Linked DNA regions of Nitrobacter winogradskyi Nb-255. Each later gene encodes a partner of the first gene's protein in a complex. Links are inferred from orthologs where the notes say so. Each region holds a gene or a part of one and is shown on either strand. Other genes may lie near its edges. The genes, in order: xseA and NWI_RS03290.

Region 1 (11,082 bases):
GCTCAACGCGATCCTCGCGTGACTTCGAAAATCGTGGACGCCCCGCACCGTCACGAGACGGTCGCGACCCGCGGCGATCATCGCGCGGGCCGGCGTCGCGCTTCTGCCACGGCTTTTCGTCGCCCCTGTTACGCCCCTCGCGGTCGCCGAACTCCTTGCGCGGTCCGCGCGAGCCACGCTCGGGTCCACCGCGTGAAAACGTTTTCTTGTCACCGAAGGGACGATCCCCGCGCGGCGTATACGGACGCTTCTCGCCACCACCCTCGCGCGGCGGACGCGCGCCATAAGGCCGGTCACCTTGCGGCCGCGCACGCTGCGGACGGTCGCCGTCTTTCCGAAAACCCTCGCCGCGTGGCGTGTAGGGACGCTTCTCGCCGCCGTCGTCGCGATTGAACCGAGGCCGCGCGGTCCCGCCATCTCGCTTGCCCGCGTAAGGTTTGCCCGCGCCAGCATGGGGCTTTCTGGCATAGGGCTTCTTGCCGGAAGGCTTCGCGCCATCGGACTTGCCGGCATAGGGCCGCTTATCACCATCACCTCTTTCGGACGTTCCGGTATCGGACTTGCCAGCCAAGCCGCGCCTGGCAAGCTTCTTTTCCGGACCGCGCGGCGCGCCCGACCTGCCCCTGGGTTTACCCTTGCCGCCGGAAGGCCGATCACGCCGCCCACGCGGGCGCGCATTGTCATCGTCATTATCGCGGGGCATGAATGATCTCGCTACGGGCACAAGGGCCGACTAGAGTCTTTGATGTTTTGACGCGTTTTTTTGACGCGAACCGGATTCCGTCCTCGGGTCAAGCCCGAGGACATGCTTCGCTCGAAAACGCTAGAGCGCGCCTCTTAACAGGGTTCGCGCCGGAGCGCGATCAGGAAAAGCGGATACCGCCTTTTCGCCCGATCGCGCTCCAGGATATTGATATCGCGCATGATCCGATCGCCGAACCGCTTCCATTCTGGCGGATCATGCGCCGGGATACGAGACATGACCACACCCTCTTTCATGGACATGGCGCTCGAAGCCGCCGAAAAGGCCGGTCAGGCGGGCGAAGTGCCGATCGGCTGCGTGATCGTGCGCGACGGAGAGATCATCGCCGCCGCGGGAAACCGCACCCTGACCGATCGCGATCCGACCGCTCATGCCGAGGTTCTGGCGCTCCGGGCAGCCGCGCACGTCCTCGGCAGCGAGCGGCTGACCGGCTGCGATCTTTATGTGACGCTCGAACCCTGCACGATGTGCGCGGCCGCGATCTCGTTCGCGCGGATCCGCAGGCTCTACTATGGAGCGAGCGACCCCAAAGGCGGCGCGGTGGAGTACGGCGTGCGATTCTTCGCCGCGCCGACCTGCCATCACCGGCCGGAGGTGTACTCGTCCGTCGGCGAAAGCCAGGCGGCGACGCTGCTGCGGGATTTCTTCAAGGCGCGACGATGAAATCCGCTTCTATTCGCCCTTCTCCCGCGCCACCGCGCGCAGGCCGATGTCACGACGGCAGAAGCCCTCGGGCCATGTGATGCGATCGACGGCCTCATACGCGCGGGCCTGCGCCTCCGCGACGGTATTGCCGAGCGCGCAGACGTTCAGGACGCGACCGCCACTCGCGAGAATGCGCCCGTCCTCCTCTTTCGTGCCAGCATGAAAAATCTCCACGCCCCCGGCCTTGGCGGCTTCGTCTATTCCGTCGATGCGCGTTCCCTTCGCGTAGCTGCCGGGATAGCCCTTCGCCGCCATCACCACGGTCAGCGCAGGATCGGGAAACCAGCGCATGCTGAAATGATTCAGCTGCCCGTCGCAGGCGGCGAACAGCGCCGGCACGATGTCGCCCCTCATCCGCAGCATCAGCACCTGGCATTCCGGATCGCCGAAGCGGACGTTGTATTCGATCAGCTTCGGCCCCTGTTCCGTGATCATCAGCCCGGCGAACAGCACGCCCTTGAAAGGCGCGCCCTTCTCACGCATGGCGCGCAATGTCGGAACGATGATCTCATCCATGGTGCGGCGGCACATTTCGTCAGTCATCACGGGCGCGGGCGAATAGGCGCCCATGCCGCCGGTGTTCGGGCCCTCGTCGCCGTCGAACGCCCGTTTATGGTCCTGCGCGGTCGCCAGCGGCATCGCGTGTTCGCCGTCGCATAGCGCGAAGAACGACGCTTCCTCGCCGCGAAGAAATTCCTCGACCACGACCTCAGCGCCCGCGGCACCGAAGCCGCCCTCGAACATCATGTCGACCGCCGCCAGCGCCTCGTCCAGCGTCATGGCCACCACGACGCCCTTGCCGGCCGCAAGCCCGTCGGCCTTGATGACGATCGGCGCGCCGTGCGCGTGGATATAGTCCTTCGCCGCTCCGGCGTCCCTGAAGCGTTCATATTCCGCTGTCGGAACGCCGTTGTCGCGGCACAGGTCCTTGGTGAAGCCTTTCGAGCTTTCGAGCTGCGCGGCGGCCTTGCCCGGCCCGAACGCCTTGATGCCCGCGGCCGCGAGATCATCGACAATGCCCGCGGCGAGCGGCGCTTCCGGACCGACCACCACCAGATCGACCTTGCTGGCTTTGCAGAACCCGATCACCGCGGCATGATCCGCGATGTCGAGCGCCACGCATTCGGCCTCGCGCGCGATCCCGGCATTGCCCGGCGCGCACCAGAGTTTCGTCACCAGCGGCGAGCCGGCGATTTTCCACGCCAGCGCATGTTCGCGGCCGCCGGAACCAAGCAAAAGAATGTTCATGTACGAGCGCCGATCCAGCCTTTCCGGTGGTTTCGGAGCGGTTTAGCATGGTAATGCGGACGAGCAACAGAAGTGAGGCTGATGCCCGCAAACCCAGCACAGCTTTTGGCGAACGCGCCGGAATATACCGTCTCCGAGTTGTCCTCGGCGTTGAAACGCACCGTGGAGAACGCCTACGGCCATGTGCGGGTGCGCGGCGAGATCTCCGGCTTTCGCGGGCCACACGCCTCGGGCCATTGCTATTTCGCGCTGAAGGACGAGAGCGCCAAGATCGAGGCGGTGATCTGGAAAGGCGTCCACGGCCGGATGCGGTTCAAGCCGCAGGAGGGCCTGGAGGTCATCGCCACCGGCAAGCTGACCACCTATCCGGGCTCGTCGAAATACCAGATCGTGATCGAGGCGATCGAGCCAGCCGGAATCGGCGCGCTGATGGCGCTGATGGAGGAACGCAAGAAGAAGCTCGCGGCACAGGGGCTGTTCGATGAAGCCCGCAAGCAGTTGCTTCCCTGGCTGCCCGAGGTCATCGGGGTGGTGACCTCCCCGACCGGCGCGGTGATCCGCGACATCCTGCACCGGCTGGAGGACCGGTTTCCTCGCCGCGTGCTGGTATGGCCGGTGCGGGTGCAAGGCGAAGGCTCGGCGGAACAGATTGCCGCAGCCATCGACGGATTCAATGCACTCCCGGACGGCGGCCCCATTCCGCGTCCCGACCTGCTGATCGTCGCACGTGGCGGCGGCTCGCTCGAAGACCTGTGGTCTTTCAACGAGGAAATCGTGGTCCGCGCCGCGGCCGGCAGCATGATCCCGCTGATCTCGGCGGTGGGGCACGAGACCGACGTAACGCTGATCGATTTCGCCGCCGATCAGCGGGCCCCGACACCGACCGCCGCCGCCGAAATGGCCGTGCCGGTCCGGTCTGATCTGGCGATCGAAATCTCAGACCTCGCCGCCCGCGCCCTGGTGGCGTGGAAGCGAGGTCATGACGACCGGCGCACCGAATTACGCTCCGCCGCCCGCGCGCTGCCGGGAGCCGGTGAACTGCTCGCGATCCCCCGCCAGAAGCTCGACAACGCCGCCGCCGCGTTGCCGCGCGCCTTGCGCGCAAGCACGCACCTTCATCACCGCCGTTTCACGCGGATTTCCGGCGGGCTCACGTTGCGCGTGCTGCACGCGCAGATTACGCATGCAAAACAGTCGGTCGCCGCCACCGGTGCAAGGCTCGCACACTGCACGCAGGTCATGCTGCGTCACCGCCGCGACCGCTTCGCGGGACTGGCCGTCAGGCTCAGGGCGTCGAGGGTAGCCAACGTACAGGCGCAGCGCGATCGAATCGCGCGTGACAACGAACGGACAAGGCGACTGGCCGAGCGCGCGCGACGGGCGCTCGTTACTTTGTTGCGGCGTCATGAGGCGCGCATCACCCATTCGGGCCAGTTGCTGGCGGCGCTTTCCTATCGCGGCGTGCTTGCGCGCGGCTTCGCACTGGTTCGCGACGACGCCGGACAGGCGGTGCGAAGCGCGACGGCGGCCGGTTCCGGCGCGCGCCTCACGCTGGAATTCGCCGACGGAAAGGTGAACGTCACCTCCGACACCGATCAAACCGCAGCGACATCATCAAACCCGCCGAGGTCAGGTCCCACGAGCGAGCCCAAACCGGTCTCCCGCAAGCGCGCCGCCAAGCCCGCCGGCCAGGGAAGTCTGTTCTGAATAAACCGGGTCCGGTATGCTATGATGAGGTCAAGATCCGAAAGGCGGCCGGATGGCGTTTCGTCAAGCCGATGGTTTAACCATAGCGTTTTCGAGCGAAGCGGGATCCGGTCCGCGTCGAGAAAACGCGTCGAGCAGCCCTGGAGAAAAGCAGTGCTGAATAAATTTCGTCAATCCGGACAGGGCGAGGCGAGCGCACAGTATCTCGATGGCGACTTCCGGGTGATCTCGCCGGGAACCTATGTCCGTTGCGCCGTCACCGACGCCCGCATTCCGCTCGATGAGCTGAAATACTGGAGCGTCGACTTGCAGGAGGCTTACGCTCTCCCGAGCGCGGTGTTGCAGCGCCATTACCCGGGTGCGTTCAAAAGCTCAGACTGAAATCGAGCGATTTTCGATCAGTCCAGCCGCCGTACCTTCGCGATCCCATCCATCAGGAACGACCGCAGCGCCGTTTCATCGTCGAACGCAAGGGTGACCGCGAAAGGCGCGACGGCCTGCGCGAATGCGGCAATGTTTTCATTGTTGCGCAGCCGCGCCAGATCTTTTTCCGTCGTCACCAACGTTAAACCATCCTTCTCGGCGGCGGACTGCAGCGCGGCCACGTCGCGTTGCGAAAACGGATGATGATCGGCGAACGCCCGCTCCGCCGCCACATCGACGCCGCAGGCGCGAAGACCGCGGAAGAATCGCGAGGGATCGCCGATTCCGGCAAAGGCCAGGACGCGCCTGCCGCGAAGAGCCGCAACCGAAGCCTCATCCGGGACAACCCGCGCCCGCAAGACAGGCCCTCCCCGCGCCTCGATGCTCGCCGCAATGTCGTCCGCGGCGGAACCAGGACCGACGATCACCAGCGCATCGGTGCGAGCGAGTTGCGGCGGCAGCGGCGCCCGCAACGGTCCCGCCGGAAAAATCCGCCGGTTGCCCAGGCCGCGATCTCCATCGATCACGATCAGCGAGATATCCCTCGCGAGCGTCGGATTCTGGAAGCCGTCATCCATCAGGATCACGCTGGCGCCCAGCGCGCGCGCCGGCGCGACGCCCGCCGCCCGTTGTCGCGACACGATCACGGGGAGCGTCCGCGCCATCATCAAGGGCTCGTCTCCGACATCGGCAGCCGCATGCCGGTCCGGATCGACGCGCACCGGGCCGCGCAGCCGTCCGCCGTAGCCGCGGCTGATCACGACCGGCGTTTCGCCGAGCGAACGGAGAATGCCGGCGAGCGCCAACACGGTCGGCGTCTTGCCCGCGCCGCCGAGATGATAGTTTCCGACGCAGATCACCGGCACCCCGGCGCGCAGACCCGTCCGTGACAGCCGCCGCGCGGCGATCGCGCCGTAAAGCGCGCCAACGGGTATCAGCAACCGCGAAAGCAACGATGATGGCCTGCGCCAGAAGGCCGGTTCACGCATCGGCCGCCCGTCGTTCAAGCCGCAACTGCAGAAGATACGGTTCGAGCGCGGCCAGCGTGCGATCGAGCGCACCGGCAAGTTTTTCCACCACCTGAGACGCCGCCGTCGCAGTGGCGTCGCGCGCGGCGGAATCGTTGAGAAGGTAGCCAAGCTGCTTCGTCAGCGCATCGCCGTCGTCGACCCGGCACGCGCCGCCCGCGCTGTCGAGCGCGCCATAGACATCCGGAAAATTGAAGACATGCGGTCCATGCACGATCGACGCTTTGAGCTTGACCGCCTCGATCGGATTCTGGCCGCCATGCGGCACCAGGGAGCCGCCCATGAAAACGATCGGCGCCAAACGGTAGAACAATCCCATTTCGCCGATGGTGTCGGCGATATAGATGTTTGTCCTCGCCGTCGGCAGTTGCTCCAGCGAGCGCCGCGCCGCCTGCGCGCCGGAAGCGATGACCATCCGGGCGATCGCCTCGCCCCGATCGGGGTGGCGCGGAACGATCACGGTCAGCAGCGACGGAAAATCACGCACGAGCGTTTGATGGGCGTTGAGCAGTATTTCTTCCTCGCCCGGATGGGTCGAGGCCGCCACCACGACCGGACGGCCGCGGGTCACGAACAACAATCGTTCCAGCCTGGTCTCGTCGGCCGGCGGCGGCTGGACGTCGAGCTTGAGGTTGCCGGTGATGACGACGTTGCGCCCCCCGAGCGCCGTGAAGCGCTCCGCGTCGATTTCCGACTGGACAAGGCAGATATCGAACCGGCTCAACAACGCCCCGATCGTTCGGGAAGCCCGCCGCCAGCGCGGGAATGAACGACGCGACATCCGCCCGTTGATCAGCACGATCGGTACACGGCGGCTCGCGCCAGCCAGAATCAGGTTCGGCCACAGGTCCGACTCGATAAAGAGCGCAAGACCGGGTTGCCAGTGATCGAGAAAACGCTCCACGAAGCGGGGCGAGTCGTAGGGGATATACTGGTGAATGATATCCGGCGGGAACCGCTTCGCGGCGACGGCTGCCGACGTGACCGTACCCGACGTGACCAAAACGCCGATATCAAGCGCGCGCAGCCGCTCGATCAGCGCGGCGGCTGCCAGCACCTCGCCAACGCTGGCCCCATGGATCCAGACCAGCGGGCCCGCGGGTCGGGGCTGCCGGGCGACGCCCCGGCGCTCATTGATACGCGCCGGGTCTTCCTTGCCCTGTTTCAAACGCCGTTTCAGAAGCAGGGGCGCCAGTGGCCCGGCAGCGACAGCCAGCCTGCGGTAGAGGCGCAGCGTCGCCGGCATCCGGTTAGGCACGGCCCGCCTCGTATTCGGGACCGGCCTCGAATTGGGGCCGGCCGACTTTCGCGTAAGCGCGGCGCGTCGCATCGTTCAATGTCGCCTCCAGCCGTGCCCTCAGCATCTCCATCATCTGCGCATCTGCGTCCGAAGGAACCGAGATCGGCTCACCGCCAACCAGAACGCCGCGCCCGAACGGCAGGTTGATCGTCGTGCGATCCCAGTTGTTCAGGCGGATGAAGCGGCTCGTCGCCATTGCAAACGGCATGATGGTCCGCCCGGATTCACGCGCCAGCATGATAATGCCGAGACCGGCGATCCGCGAGCGCTTCGGCACATCGGCGGTCAGGGCCACGTTGTAGCCCTCCTCCAGCGCGCGGACCATTTCCTTGAAGGCGCCGACGCCCCCCTTGCGATTGAACGCCGAGCCGTGATCGCCGGAGCCGCGAATGGTCTCGATCCCCAGCCGCTCCGCGGCGAGCGCGTTGAACTCGCCGTCGCGGTGCCGCGAGATCAGCACCTTGCCGCGATGGTGCGCCCGCCTGATGAACGGCGTCATGAAATGCTGCCCGTGCCAGAACCCGAGGATCACCGGCATCTGCGGCTCGACGATGTCGTATACATCCTCGGGATCGTAGCTGAACCTGTTGGTTCGCCAGACCAGCCATAAAAAGCCCGCGGCCAGAAGGCCCGCGGACTGCTGAAACCAGCGTGAGCGCAGCAGATTGCGAAGCAGTTTTCTCAAAGGTCGGTCTTCGTGTCTTGACCAGGATCAAGCAGCCGGTGGAGATGGACGATGAAATACCGCGTGTGGGCGTTATCGACCGTCCGCTGCGCCTTCGCTTTCCAGGCGGCATAGGCTGACGCGTAATTCGGATAGAGGCCGACGATCTCGACCTCATCGAGGTTTTTGAAGGCCGTATGCGCGAGATCGGTCAGTTCGCCTCCGATCACGAGATGGAGCAATTGCTGGGGCGGACTGTCTGACGGCATCACGCGTTGTCCTACTATGCCGCCGGCCGTCAGGCAAACACCATCCAGGCACCATCCAAAGTCAGCAGCCGGCCCTACGGCCGCGAACGTCCCGGACATGCGCGAGAATGCGCGCGTGGCGAGGATGGCCGGCCGCGACCAGCACGCCGTGGGTCACTTCGGCACGATTATAAAGCACCGGCTCGCCGGCGAGAGAGGTCATTTTACCATTCGCCTCATGCACGATCAAATCGGCCGCGGCGATATCCCAATCGTGGCTCTGGCCACCTGCAAAAGCGGCATCGATTCCGCCCCCCGCCACGCGGCACAGCCGCAGCGCCAGCGAACTGATCCTCGGATGAAGGGCGGCATCACCCGGACGCAGGTCGAGTTTTTCCAGAAGCGGTTTCGGTCCTGCGATCTTCGAAAAATCCAGATCATCACCACCGGTCGCCTGGACCGGCAGGTCGTTGCAGGTCGTCCCCTGCCCGCGCGCGGCAATGAAAAACTCGTCGGTGGCGGGCGCGAACACGGCGGCGAGCAGCGGCGAGGCATCCTCCACCAGAGCGACGCTGACGCACCATTCGTCATGGCCGGCAAGATAGCCGCGCGTGCCGTCGATCGGATCGACGATCCACACCCTCTTCTTGCCGAGCCGCGAAAGATCGTCGGCGCTTTCCTCGGACAACCAGCCGTAATCCGGAACCGCGCCCAGCCTGCTCGCAATGAGATCGTTGACCGCGATGTCCGCCTCCGACACCGGGGACGACACTCCCTTGGTCCAGGTCCACAGTTTGGTGCGGCGCATCGCCAGCGCCAGCAATCCGGCCTCACGCACCGTATCGATCAACAGAGCGCGGTCGCGCGCCAAAAGGTCGGCTCGGCTGTCTGCATCGTCAGCGCCCGCCAACCGTCAGCCCTTCGATGCGGACGGTTGGCGCGTTGGTCCCGTAGCGGAACGTAAGATCGTTGGCCGGCGTCAGCGATTTGAACATCTCGATCAAATGACCCGCGATGGTGATCTCGCTGACCGGATAGGTGATCTCGCCGTTCTCAATCCAGAATCCCGAAGCGCCGCGGCTATAATCGCCGGTCACCCCATTGACGCCGGAGCCGATCAGGTCGGTGACGTAGAAACCCTGCTCCACCTCCGCGATCAATTGGCGCGGCGTCATTTCTCCCGCCTCAAGGTGCAAGTTATACGGTCCCGGCGACGGCGACGATGAGACGCCACGGTGGGCATGGCCGGTCGTGGTCAGCCCGAGCTCGCGCGCGGTCGCTGAATCCAGGAGCCATGACGTCAGGACGCCGTCGTCGATCACCGCGAGCTTCTTCGTCGCGACCCCTTCGGCGTCGAAGGATTGCGAGCGCAGTCCGCGCACCCGCAACGGATCGTCGATAATCCGGATTCCCTTGGCAAAGAGCTGCTGGCCGAGCCGATCCTTCAGGAAGCTGGTCTTGCGCGCGACCGCCGCGCCGTTGGCGGCGCTCACGACATGGCTGACCAGCGAGCCCGCTACGCGAGGATCAAACACCACCGGCACCTTGCAGGTCGCAACCTTGCGCGGACCTGCGCGCGCGACTGCCCGTTCGCCCGCGCTGCGGCCGATGCTAGCCGCGGGCATGAGATCGGATCCATGAAGCGCCGAGCTGAAATCGTAATCGCGCTCCATGCCGGTGCCGTCACCGACGATCGCCATCATCGAGACGCCCTGGCTCGAACGCAGATAGCGTCCGTGGAAGCCGGTGCTCGTCACCAGTACCATGCCGCTGATGCCGGTAGAGGCCGACGCGCCGCCGGATTTGGTCACGCCCTTGACGGCCAGACCCGCCGCCTCGGCTTCGACCGCGCGGCGCTCGAGTTCCGCCGTCGACGGCATCACGCGATCGAGCAGATCGAGGTCGGGGAAATTTTGCGCCAGCAATGACGGGTCGGCCAGCCCGACATACTGATCGTCGGGCGCGACACGCGCCATCGCGACCGCGCGCTCGGCAAGCTTTGCGACATTGTCGCCGCCGATATCGTTGGTCGAGACGGTGGCCTGCCGCCGTCCGACCAGCACGCGCAGTCCGACGTCATCGCCCTCCGACCGCTCCGATTCCTCGACGCGGCCGTCGCGAACCTCGACACCTTGCGAAATGCCCCGCACGGCGATTGCATCCGCGGCATCCGCGCCCGCGCGCTTCGCGGCCTCGACCAGCCGCCCGGCGAGTTCACTGAGCGCGGATTGATCGAAGAGGTCGGATGCGACGGATTCCGGCGACGAATTTGGTGAAGAGTTCACGAACAAAATCCAGGGTCTTCGACAGGACCCGCCAAAAGGCTGGTCCGTCATGAGAGGTGCTTATTTTACGCGGACTTCAAGCATTCCATGAAGCGGTATTAAAGATTATCCGCGCCCCGGCAAGGACCCGTCAAGCATGTCGGCCAAGGGTCTGTCAATCATGTGCGCGAATCGCAGGCGGAATACCTTCGATTAACCAGCCTTTTTAAGCAGATCCGGACCGCGCTCTGGCAAGCTCTCACCCATCGACCGGGAACATAATTCCGGCGGGGGAGACTAAAGCCGTGAGGCGTCAAACAGCAATCAGCGGGATCAATCCCGCCGGGTCGAGCCGCAGTCTGCGGCTCGACCCCCTTTCACTGCCAGTCAGTTTTGCCGCGAACGACAGCCGCGCCGACGGCGGCATCCGGCAGATCGAACTTCATCGCGAGCGCGTGACGCTGCATCGCGCGGTGCGCGGCATGAAAATGACGATCAGCGTACGCGTCAGCGAATTCATCGGCGTCACCGTGCGCGACACCTCCCATGGCCGGGCGCTGGTGCTGCTTCACCGCGATCCGTCGCTCGCCATTCCTCTTCTCGTGACCGAGGACGCCGGCGAATGCGCCGCAGCGTGGCAAACCTGGAGCGAGGTCCTCGCGCTTCCGCAACTCGCCGACGACACGCGCGAACCCGCGCCGCGCCGCCGACGCAGAAATGCGATCAGCGACC
Region 2 (11,682 bases), 2.1 Mb from region 1 along the record:
GCTATCGCTCGCTCGTTCGGCGTCAGTCGCTTTTACAACATTTCCGAGTTTCGCAACCGTTTGCTGTCCGATCCGGTCTGGTCAGCCAATGTAGAGAGCGACCTTCTCGGGCGATTAGAGGACAAGTCGGGACCCTCTCTCAGGAACGCCGTTCGATTGTTGTCAGAACCGAAATTCCCCCGACGCGGTCTTCTGATTTACAACGAGTTTCTGAGACGATTTGGCTCTAGCACCATCGACGATCTGAGCGACGAACTCATCGCAATCGCGAAACTCGTGTCGGCGGACTACGAAGCTATTGCCATGGTGCTTGGACAGTCGTCGGTTCGAGCGAGTGTATTGGGGCACATTGGCTATTCAGTATCGGGGCAGATCGCTGATTTCTCGGCCATGCGCGGCGCACCAACATTCCTGGTCGAACAGTACATCCCGATTGCTGTTACGCGATATCGGGATCTAACAGATTTATCGTCCGGTCTTCCCGGCGACCTAAAAGAAATGCTGGAAAGTTACGCTTTCGATCAAGCTCTATTGGGTGATCCCAGACTTGACCTGTTCGACGGTGCTGTCGAAGCCACGCTGGCACGGACGATCGACCCGCTGTTGAACCGCGATGCTGTCGATCAGCCACCAGTTTCGCGCGAAGACTTCCTTGAGAACTGCGGCGTTGACCCAAAAAATCCGACGGTTTGCGTATTCGCGCATGTGTTTCAGGACGCTCCTCTGACGCGGCCGAAACAACTCTCGGACGATTACTGGCAAGCTATCGTCGACGTCGTTGATCTTGCGCGGCAACTGACACACCTCAACTTGATTATAAAACCGCACCCGCTAAACGCGATCTACGATCGGGAGCGTTCGTGGGATAGGCTGCGCGAATACTGCGCGGAGATCAAGAATGTCGGGTTTGCAGATGGCGACCTGAGCGCTGGTGAGGTGATGAAGCATTGCGATGCCGGTCTCACGGTTCGTGGAACAGTTCTCTACGAAATGGCCGCGGCTGGACACAGAATGATCGCGACGGGCGAGGATAAGTTCTCGGGTCTTGGTATCATCGAGGAGGCATCCAGCATGGAAGCTCTCAAAAGCATTCTGATGAGTGTGTCGCGAGAGGCCTGGTCGATGCCGGCAGAGCAACGTCAGCGCGCATTGGCTTATTCCTATTGCCTGCTTCAAGGATTTCGGAGCAAATCGATCTTGGTTCCTGATAAGCGCTGGCCTCCTGACGAATACTTTCGAAGTGCGACGCTGGCATTGTCGAATTTTAGACTGGAAGAAGATCCCCTCTTCATAAATCTGAAGTGGTTTCTCCGAAATGACCTGCCTATGCTGATTTCGAAAGAGGCGTTTCCGGAGATGAGTTCGAAACGATTTGCGACCAAGGCTCAATCTTTGCAGGGTTCTGATCAACAGACGTCAGACCGGGATCCTGGGTGCTCCCGTTAGAGTGATTCCTGCTCAGGCAGGAACGGATTCTGATTTTAAGTTCCCTGCTGCTGCGCCCGCGCCACACAACAGGCCCAGAACGCAGCAGGAGCGCCGCAAGCATCCCTTTCCCTATCGGCCCCTGTAAGCCAGATTCGTGCTCCGACGCCTTACCAACGATCCCTTGCTTCCGGACGCCATTACGCTACCATCGCAGTATAAACCTTCGAGCAATAAAGTGTTGCGGCAGTCCGAAGTCGCTTCAAGGCGCTCTGTCCGTCGTCAGATGAATTGAGACTGTTCCGGGGTCACGGGAACGGAGGTTCTGGCTCATCTGGGTTTGAGGTTAGGCGGCCTGCAGGTGATGCTGCAAGCGTCTTTGGTGGATGGTCTGGCGTTTGATCCTTTCGCGTTCGGTGAGGATGGTCTGCCCGCGGCCGAAGTAGACGTCAGCGGGCGTGAGATTATCGATGCTCTCGTGATAGCGGCCGTGATTGTAGTGCTCGACGAAGGCCGCGACCTGCCGTTCAAGGTCGCCGGGCAGATAGTAGTTTTCCAGCAGGATGCGGTTCTTCAGGGTCTGATGCCAGCGCTCGATCTTGCCCTGCGTCTGGGGATGATACGGCGCGCCGCGAACGTGTTTCATGCCCTTGCCGTCGAGCCAGGTAGCGAGTTCGGCCGAGATGTATGAGGCGCCGTTGTCGCTCAACAGCCTCGGCCGATGCGCGACCGTGATCTGGTCGAGCCCCGATGCCGCCAGAGCCAGATCGAGCGTGGCGGTGACGTCATCCGCCCGCATCGTGGCGCAGAGCTTCCAGGCGACGATGAAGCGGGAGAAGTCGTCGAGCACGGTCGAGAGATAATACCAGCCCCAACCCGTGATCTTCAGGTAGGTGAAGTCGGTTTGCCAGAGCTGGTTGGGCGCTGTCGTCTTGTCCTTGAACTCAGACGCCGCCTTGATGACGATATAGGCTGGGCTGGTGATGAGATCATGAGCCTTCAGCAGCCGATATACCGACGCCTCCGAGACAAAGTAGCGCTTCTCGTCGGTGAAGCGCACCGCCAGCTCGCGCGGGCTCAGCTCCGTTTCGCGCAGCGCCAGCTCGACGATCTCGGCCCGGATTGGGTCAGGAATCCGGTTCCAGACACGATCCGGCCGCGAGCGATGATCGGCCAGAGCCTCGATCCCACCGGTGAGATAGCGATCGTACCAGCGATAGAACGTGGCGCGCGGGATGCCGAGCTTGTCCAGGGTTCGCCGTGCCGGCAGATGCGAGGCCTCGACCAGGCGAATGATCTCGGCCTTTTCGGATGCAGGATACCTCATGTGTCGTCCTCCCCATCCGCGAGCATGCTTTTTTTCAGCAGGCGGTTTTCCAGGGTGAGATCGGCCACGGCCTCCTTCAGGGCCTGCGCCTCACGGCGCAGCTCTTTCACCTCGTCCGACGTCGCGGCGCGGGCCGTGTCACCAGCGAGACGGCGCTTGCCGGCGTCGAGGAACTCCTTCGACCAGCCGTAATACATCGACGAGGCGATCCCCTCGCGCCGACACAGCTCGGCGATGCTCTCCTCGCCGCGCACGCCTTCCAGCACGATGCGGATCTTCTCTTCAGCCGAGAACTGCCGGCGCGTTGCCCGGCGGATGTCCTTCACGACCTGCTCTGCCGGTGCTTTCTCCGGCCCGGATTTCTGTCTCATCTGCGCTCCAAATTGGCTGCGATGATCCAGAAATCCTCCCTTCCCGAAAACCCCTAAACTGTCTCAAGAGCCCTGACGGCGGACAAACTTGCACAAGCTGCAGCTTCCCGGAATTAACCGGTCCGTCCACTGTCGCGTGGGCGGATAATTTCAACACCGTAAACGCCATGCCGGAAGTCGGTTGTTAACAGGCTGTCGAGAGCCATCGCGCATGAACTCAATCTGCCTTTTAACTGCTTCCATCGGATGTCGAAATGGCGATCAGCCTGATACTTTTGCGCCGGCCGCCGCGCGACGTCGGGACGATCCTGTTCGCCGGCGCGCGGGCTTCTTGAAGCTGATGGCTTCGTGCTCGAAGAATCGCCGCACCACATAATAGCTGACCTTGGCTCGGCCAGCTCCGCGAGCAGCGCGCAAGGTCACGTCCGGTTGTTCGGAAAGCCGCTTGAGCAGCCAGTCGCGTGGGAAGATCGCGCGTAGGGATGATCGCCGCCCGCCACCCATCTGCCGTTTAGCCGCGCTTCGGGTCTCGCGAAACCGCAAAAGAAGAAATTCTCTAAGTATCGGACCGGATGGCTGGGGCGGGAGGGATCGAACCTCCGAATGGGGGAATCAAAATCCCCTGCCTTACCGCTTGGCTACGCCCCAACGGCCCGAAATGCACGAACCATGGTCTCGCGAACACTCGAGTCCCGACGATCTACAGATAGTGCCTTGCCTTTTCAACCGGCCGGAGACGCTCGACAGCGGTTTGACCCGGTTCAATCCGCCCTCCCTTCATGGGAATGACCGCCCCAAACCGGAGCGCGCCCCTTAGACGGACCACATCCCGCCCCGCCTGAAAAGGTTGAGAGCCGCGCGGTTTCGTGGAAAGACCGCTCATGGCTCACAATTTGACAGGCCGTCCTTCTGTCAGGCACTTGCTCGCGAGGCACCGTCATGACCTATCGCGCACCGATCAGCGACATGCTCCTCGCTCTCGACGGCGCCGGGCTCCGGGCCGCGGTCGAGGCCGGCCATTACGGTGATTTCGATGCCGAAATAACGACCGTGGTGCTGGAGGAAGCCGGCCGTTTCGCGAGCGACGTGCTGGCGCCGCTCAACCGCGCCGGCGACCGGCACGGCGCGCGGCTGCAAGACGGCCGCGTGACGACCGCGCCGGGATGGGCCGATGCCTACAGGCGCTGGACGGCGGCGGGTTGGAACGCAGTCTCCGGACCGGAGGATTTCGGCGGACAAGGCCTGCCGCTTGCCATCAACGCCGCCTGCACCGAAATCTGGAGCGCGGCGAACACCGCCTTCGGCCTGTGCCCGCTGGTGACGCTGAGCGCGGTCGAAGCCCTCGCCGCGCATGGCAGCGACACGCTGAAGACCATCTATCTCGGAAAGCTGGTGTCCGGCGAATGGACCGGCACGATGCAACTGACCGAGCCGCAGGCGGGCTCGGACGTCGGCGCGCTGCGCAGCCGCGCCGAGCGCGCATCCGACGGCAGCTATCGGATCTTCGGCACCAAGATCTTCATCACCTATGGCGACCATGACATGACCGACAACATCGTGCATTTCGTGCTTGCGCGACTGCCCGATGCGCCTGACGGCACCAGGGGAATTTCCCTGTTCCTGATTCCGAAATTCCTCGTCGACGCGGACGGCTCGCTCGGCGCGCGCAACGACATCCACGCCAGCGGCATCGAGCACAAGCTCGGCATCCACGGCTCGCCGACATGCACCATGACCATGGGCGATGACGGCGGCGCGATCGGCTATCTGATCGGCGAGGAAAATCGCGGCATGCGGTGCATGTTCACGATGATGAATCAGGCCCGGCTCTGTGTCGGCCTCGAGGGTGTCGGCATCGCCGAACGCGCCAGCCAGCAGGCGCTCGCATATGCGCGGGAGCGCAGGCAGGGCCGCGCCGCCGGCACGTCAGACGGCATGAGCCCCATCATCGCCCATCCCGACGTCAAGCGCATGCTGATGCAGATGCGCGCGCTCACCGCCGCGGCCCGCGCCATCTGCTACGCCACCGCCGTTTCGCTGGATATGGCGGCGCGCGCGGCCGATCCCGACGTGCGCACGGCCGCCGCCGCACGCGGCGCGCTGCTGACGCCGATAGCAAAGGCCTTTTCGACCGACATCGGCAACGAGGTCGCATCGTTAGGCATTCAGGTCCACGGCGGCATGGGCTTCATCGAGGAGACCGGCGCGGCGCAGCACTACCGCGACGCGCGCATCACCTCGATCTACGAGGGGACCAACGGCATCCAGGCGATCGACCTGGTGACGCGAAAGCTTGCGGCGGATGACGGCGCGGCGGTGTCGGCGCTGCTCGACGAACTCTCGGACACCGTCAAGCGCGTGGAAGCCTCGAACGATCCCGCGTTCGGCACGACCGGCGAGAGACTGCGCGATGCGCTCGGGTCGCTCGAACGCGCGGGCAAATGGCTGCTGGAGCGGCTCGAATCGTCGCCTAACGATGCGCTGGCGGGCGCCACGCCTTATCTGCGCCTGTTCGGATCGACGCTCGGCGGATGCAAGCTCGCGGAGGAAGCGCTCGCGGCGCGCGAATCCAGCGCGGAATTCGGCGACCCTCGCCGTTATGTCACGCTGGCGCGTTTCTTCGCCGAGACCATCGCCGTGCAGGCTCCGGCGCTGGAACGCACTGTGATCGACGGCGCAGACGCCGTGAACGGCGCCGACACGGTTCTGCTGGCGTGAGTTCCGGCGACGCTAGATCACGTTTATGGTTTTGGATCGAATCGATCCAAAACCATAAACGTGATCGATTCCCAATATTTAGAGCGGGATGCGGCGGAAAACCGCTACACACTTTTCCTCATCCCGCGCTGGAGCATTTTCCGGCGAAGTGGATGACCTGTCGCGTGAAGAAAACGCATTAAAACGTAAAGATAGAGTCCGTCACCGCTTCCACATGAAACGGTGAAGGACTCTGGCAGGTTCGATTCCAAGGTGGCTCGGATTCAGGACTTCGCCTACCGTGAACCGCCATGCCGGATGCCGTTCCCGCCGGCAGCCTCGGAGCACAGGATGACAGGCCATCTCCAAGTCAGCGACAACGACGCCACCCGCGTCATCACCATGCGGCGTCCCGAGAAGAAGAACGCTATCACCCGCGATATGTATCGCGCGATGAGCGACGCCATCGAGAGCGCGCAGAACGATCCGGCGATCCGCTGCATCGTCATCACCGGCGACTCCGGCATGTTCACGGCAGGCAACGATCTCGACGATTTCCTCAAGGACGGCACGTCCGGCGATGAGGACGTCGCGCCTGCCGCTTCCGACGCCGTGAAATTTCTCTACGCGCTGGCGCGGAACGCCAAGCCGCTGATCGCGGCGGTGGAAGGCATCGCCATCGGCATCGGCGCCACCATGCTGTTCCACTGCGACTACGTGCTCGCCGCCAACTCGGCGACGTTCTCGACCCCTTTCATTCACCTCGGCCTGGTGCCGGAGGGCGCATCCAGCCTGCTCGCGCCCCGATCGATCGGATATCAGCGCGCCTTCGCCATGCTGGTGATGGGGCGCACGCTCAGCGCGAATGAGGCTCGCGAGTCGGGGTTCGTCAATGCCGTGGTCGCGGCGGGCGAGGCCGGGGCCGAGGCCGAAAAGGTTGCGCGGGAAATCTGCGCACTGCCGGCGGAGGCCGTCGCGCTATCCCGCAAGCTCCTGAAAACCCCGCCGGAGGAGTTGACGCGCCGGATCGATCTGGAAAGCCGTCTGTTCAGCGAGCGGTTGCGCTCGGAAGAAGCGATTGCCGCATTCGAGGCATTCTTTGCGCGCAAGAAGCGATAACGCGGACTTTCGGAACCCGGCGCAACCCGGTACATTGACTTTCGCTGCCGTGCGATGCCTGCGCGGCGGCCAGGACACCTCATGACCACGCTGGTTCTCACCCATGCCGCCAGTTTCGATCATCTGACGCCGCCCGGTCACCCGGAGCGGCCGGATCGGATACGTGCCATCGATGAGGTGCTGACCGCGGATCACTTCAAGGATCTGGCGCGCGGCGAAGCCCCGCAGGGATCGCTGGATTCAGTCGCCCTCTGCCATAACGAGCATTACATCGCGGAACTCCGGCATCTCTCGCCGGAGAATGGTCTGATTTATCTCGACAGCGACACATCGATGTCGCCGGGGACCTGGGAGGCGGCGCTGCGCGGCGTCGGCGGCGCGATCGCTGCGACCGAAGCCGTCATCGCCGGCCATGCGAGCAACGCGTTCGTCGCCACGCGTCCGCCCGGACATCATGCCGAGACCGGCAGGGCGATGGGCTTCTGCCTTTTCGATCAGGCCGCGATCGCGGCGCGGCACGCCCAGCGCAAGCACGGGATCGACCGCGTGGCGGTGGTGGATTTCGACGTGCATCACGGCAACGGCACGCAGGATATCTTCTGGGCCGACAGGTCGGTCATGTACTGCTCGACGCACCAGATGCCGTTGTTTCCCGGCAGCGGGGCCAGCAGCGAACGCGGCGATCACGACACCATCGTCAATGCGCCGATGGCGTCCGGCGACGGCGGGGCCAGGTTTCGTGCCGCGTTCGAGAACCTCATCCTTCCCCGGCTCAGGAAATTCGCGCCCGAACTGTTCGTCATCTCCGCGGGGTTCGACGCGCACAGCCGCGACCCGCTCGCGACCCTCAACCTCGCCGCGAGCGACTTCGAATGGGTGACCCGCAAGGTGATGGATGTCGCGGACGCGACAGCCGGCGGCCGAATTGTCTCGGTGCTCGAGGGCGGTTATGATCTGAAGGCTTTGGGGGAGTCGGTGGCCGCTCATGTCGCCGCTCTGATGGGCGCGTGACACTGGTCGTAATAGTCCGTGTGCCGCGATAATCCAGCGAAGCCTCATAGTCCGCCCAAGCAAATATCCGCCCGAACAGCCCAGCCGGAAAAACCAGATGGCCGAAAATGTCCCCGCTGACGTGAACACGCTTTCCTTCGAACTTGCGATCGAGGAACTCGAAACGATCGTCAAGCGTCTGGAGGACGGTAAGGTCGCGCTCGAGGAGTCGGTCGCGATCTATGAGCGCGGAGAAGCCCTGAAACGGCGCTGCGAGGAACTGCTGCGCCGGGCGGAAGCCAGGGTGGAGAAAATCACCACGGATGCGTCCGGCCATGTCACAGGCACCGAGCCGCTCGACGTCCGGTAAGACCGCGCGCCGGTTCAATGGGTTGAAATCCCTTTGAATGGATTATCTTTTTTAGAATTTCGCGAGGGTTCGGAAGGCCAAAAGCCCTGGCGTCCCTCCGGGCCACCTTGATATTCCCCCAGCGCGGTTCAGGAACTCTTGAACCCGCCGCAGAGTCTCCCCTACTCAACAGGAGGCTGCCCGTTGGCTTTGGCGGCGGGTTTAGTGTAAATGCTTCTGGAACAACGCCCACCGGCCCGGCAGGCCGGCGCAAAAGCGGAGTAAGCGCTTCAAGCAGCTTGCAAAAATGATTGGACGACCAGATCCGATAGATAGTGACCTATATCACAATTCTCCGCCGGAGCCTCCGTTAAACTTCGGATTCAAGCTTCTCGGTTCGGGAGCTTTCACGGCTCTTGAACGTCTGCTGCGTTAAAATACCAGCGTGCGTTCGCCGCTTCCGAACATGTCAAATTGGAAATGTCGCAGTGACCGATTTCAGTAGCACCCCTCTCCTTGACACTATCCGCACGCCCGCCGACCTGCGCAAGCTCAAGGTGGAGCAGGTCCGGCAGGTGGCGGACGAGTTGCGCCTTGAGACCATCGACGCGGTGTCTGTGACGGGGGGGCATTTCGGCGCAGGTCTGGGCGTGGTCGAGCTAACCACGGCGATCCACTACATCTTCGATACCCCGCGTGACCGGCTCATCTGGGATGTCGGCCATCAGGCCTATCCGCACAAGATCCTGACCGGCCGGCGCGACCGCATCCGCACGCTACGCACCGGCGGCGGCCTGTCCGGATTCACCAAGCGCACCGAAAGCGACTACGACCCGTTCGGCGCCGCGCATTCCTCGACCTCGATCTCGGCCAGCCTCGGCATGGCGGTGGCGCGAGATCTCTCCGGCGGCAACAACAACGTCATCGCCGTGATCGGCGACGGCGCGATGTCCGCGGGCATGGCGTATGAGGCGATGAACAATGCCGGCGCCATGAACTCGCGGCTGATCGTCATTCTCAACGACAACGACATGTCGATCGCGCCGCCGGTCGGCGCGATGTCCGCCTATCTGTCCAGGCTCTATTCCGGCAAAACCTACCGCTCGCTGCGCGAAGCCGCCAAGCAACTCGGCAAGCACCTGCCGAAAATGATCGCCGACCGCGCCGAGCGCGTCGAGGAATATTCACGCGGCTTCATGACCAACAGCGGCACGCTGTTCGAGGAACTCGGCTTCTATTATGTCGGCCCGATCGACGGCCACAACCTCGACCACCTGCTGCCGGTGCTGAAGAACGTCCGCGATATGGAGAACGGCCCGATCCTGGTTCACGTGGTGACCCAGAAGGGCAAGGGCTATCCGCCCGCCGAGGCCGCCGCCGACAAATATCACGCGGTGGTCAAGTTCGACATCTCGACCGGCGCGCAGTCCAAATCCAAGCCCAACGCGCCTTCTTATCAGAACGTGTTCGGCGCAAGCCTCGTCAAGGAAGCGGAGAAGGACGACAAGATCGTCGCCATCACCGCGGCGATGCCGTCCGGCACCGGCGTCGACATCTTCAACAACGCGTTCCCGGAACGCACCTTCGATGTCGGCATCGCCGAGCAACATGCGGTGACCTTCGCCGCCGGTCTCGCCACCGAGGGCTTCAAGCCGTTCTGCGCGATCTATTCGACATTCCTGCAGCGCGGTTACGATCAGGTGGTGCACGACGTGGCGATCCAGTCGCTCCCGGTGCGCTTCGCCATCGACCGCGCCGGCCTCGTCGGCGCCGACGGCGCGACACATGCCGGCTCGTTCGACAACGCTTTTCTCGGCTGTCTGCCGAACATGGTCATCATGGCGGCGGCCGATGAGGCCGAACTGGTGCACATGGTGGCGACGCAGGTCGCGATCAACGACCGCCCCAGCGCGGTACGCTATCCCCGCGGCGAAGGCCGCGGCGTGGAAATGCCGGAAGTCGGCGTTCCGCTTCCGATCGGCAAGGGCCGCATCGTCCGTCAGGGCAGCAAGATCGCGCTGCTATCCTTCGGCACCCGCCTCGCCGAATGCGAAAAGGCGGCCGACGAGCTTGCCGCGCATGGCCTGTCCACCACCATCGCCGACGCCCGCTTCATGAAGCCGCTCGACGTCGATCTGGCTTTGAAGCTCGCGCGCGAGCACGACGTGCTGATCACGATCGAGGAAGGCTCGATCGGCGGATTCGGCTCCCACGTCATGCAGACGCTGATGGACAACGGCGCGCTGGACGGCGGCCTGGTGCGGGTGCGCTCGATGATCCTGCCGGACGAGTTTCTCGACCACGACACCCCCACCGCGATGTACGCGCGCGCCGGGCTGGACGCCAAGGGCATCGTCGCCAAGGTATTCGAGGCGCTCGGCAAGGACGTCAACACCGAGACCGTCAAGCTGGCGTGAGCACCACCTGATACGCTCGCCGTCATTGCAAGCGCGCGATAAAATTGGCGCTTGCCGAGTTTACGCCGAGCCAGGCAATCCGGCGCGGCCGGTGAAAACCCGACCGAATAGCTTCGTCGCAAGCACTCTTCGCGATGAAGGCTGGCTACATCATCGGCGCGCATCGGAGCGGTTTCCGGCCGGCCTTATAGCGTTTTCGAGCGAAACATGTCCTCGGGCTTGACCCGAGGATGGACACCGGTCCGCGTGAAGAAAACGCGTCAGAACACTAATCTGGAGTTTCGTTTCTGATTCAATCAGAAGCGAAACTCTAGGGTTTGAGATCACCATGGCGAACCGCGAAAAGAGCGAACCCCGCGCCCGCAAGCGCGCCGACGTCCTGCTGGTCGAGCGTGGCCTGTTCGAGAGCAGGGCGCGGGCTCAAGCCGCGATCGAGGCCGGGTTCGTGACCGCCGACGGAAAGCCGGTGACGAAGGTTTCCGAGGCGGTTGACGTCAGCGCCGCGATCGAGGCGCAACCCGCGCACCCCTACGTATCGCGCGGCGGCGTGAAACTCGCCGGCGCGCTCGCGGCGTATCCGGTCGAAATCGAGGACCATGTCTGCCTTGATGTCGGCGCTTCGACCGGTGGCTTCACCGAAGTGCTGTTGAGCGAGGGTGCGGCGCTGGTGTTCGCCGTCGATGTCGGCCACGATCAACTGCATCCGAGCCTGCGCGGCGATCCCCGGGTGGTATCGATGGAGTCCACCGATATCCGCTCGCTGGAAGGTAAACGGCTGCCGCAGCGGCCGAACGTGGTGGTGATGGATGCAAGCTTCATTTCGCTGAAAGCCATCCTGCCGGCGGCGCTGGCGCTGGCGGCGGCGCAGATGCACCTGCTGGCGTTGATCAAACCGCAATTCGAGGCGCCGCGCGCCGCGATCAGGAAAGGCATCGTCCGCGACGCGGCGGTGCACCGGGCGGTGTGCGACGATATCGCCGCCTTCGC

What was found.
Region 2: the proteins of xseA (region 1) and NWI_RS03290 are in contact, whole or in part, in a cryo-EM structure (PDB 8TXR), measured with the Escherichia coli proteins. The link is inferred for Nitrobacter winogradskyi Nb-255 from one-to-one orthologs.

The regions. Positions count from the first base shown.
Region 1 is NC_007406.1:2,774,689-2,785,770, forward strand. Bases 2,273-5,110 are described here. They hold xseA (exodeoxyribonuclease VII large subunit), read left to right. Parts: upstream 2,273-2,797; coding sequence 2,798-4,423; downstream 4,424-5,110. Other genes in these bases: purD (phosphoribosylamine--glycine ligase), read right to left, coding at 2,273-2,716; NWI_RS13285 (DUF2093 domain-containing protein), read left to right, coding at 4,577-4,804; lpxK (tetraacyldisaccharide 4'-kinase), read right to left, coding at 4,822-5,110. In the rest of the region: NWI_RS13265 (pseudouridine synthase), read right to left, coding at 1-703; NWI_RS13270 (nucleoside deaminase), read left to right, coding at 980-1,426; more of purD, read right to left, coding at 1,436-2,272; more of lpxK, read right to left, coding at 5,111-5,835; NWI_RS13295 (3-deoxy-D-manno-octulosonic acid transferase), read right to left, coding at 5,828-7,120; NWI_RS13300 (lysophospholipid acyltransferase family protein), read right to left, coding at 7,125-7,859; NWI_RS13305 (DUF4170 domain-containing protein), read right to left, coding at 7,856-8,107; NWI_RS13310 (3'(2'),5'-bisphosphate nucleotidase CysQ), read right to left, coding at 8,169-8,996; NWI_RS13315 (TldD/PmbA family protein), read right to left, coding at 8,983-10,371; NWI_RS13320 (DUF6101 family protein), read left to right, coding at 10,656-11,082. UniProt on the Escherichia coli protein: Bidirectionally degrades single-stranded DNA into large acid-insoluble oligonucleotides, which are then degraded further into small acid-soluble oligonucleotides.
Region 2 is NC_007406.1:710,889-722,570, reverse strand. The notes cover bases 6,823-9,673. They hold NWI_RS03290 (exodeoxyribonuclease VII small subunit), read left to right. Parts: upstream 6,823-8,047; coding sequence 8,048-8,299; downstream 8,300-9,673. Other genes in these bases: dxs (1-deoxy-D-xylulose-5-phosphate synthase), read left to right, coding at 8,767-9,673; NWI_RS03295 (histone deacetylase family protein), read left to right, coding at 7,021-7,950; NWI_RS03300 (enoyl-CoA hydratase-related protein), read left to right, coding at 6,823-6,939. Outside these bases: NWI_RS03330 (hypothetical protein), read left to right, coding at 1-1,446; NWI_RS03305 (acyl-CoA dehydrogenase), read left to right, coding at 4,063-5,841; more of NWI_RS03300, read left to right, coding at 6,172-6,822; more of dxs, read left to right, coding at 9,674-10,695; NWI_RS03280 (TlyA family RNA methyltransferase), read left to right, coding at 11,024-11,682. UniProt on the Escherichia coli protein: Bidirectionally degrades single-stranded DNA into large acid-insoluble oligonucleotides, which are then degraded further into small acid-soluble oligonucleotides.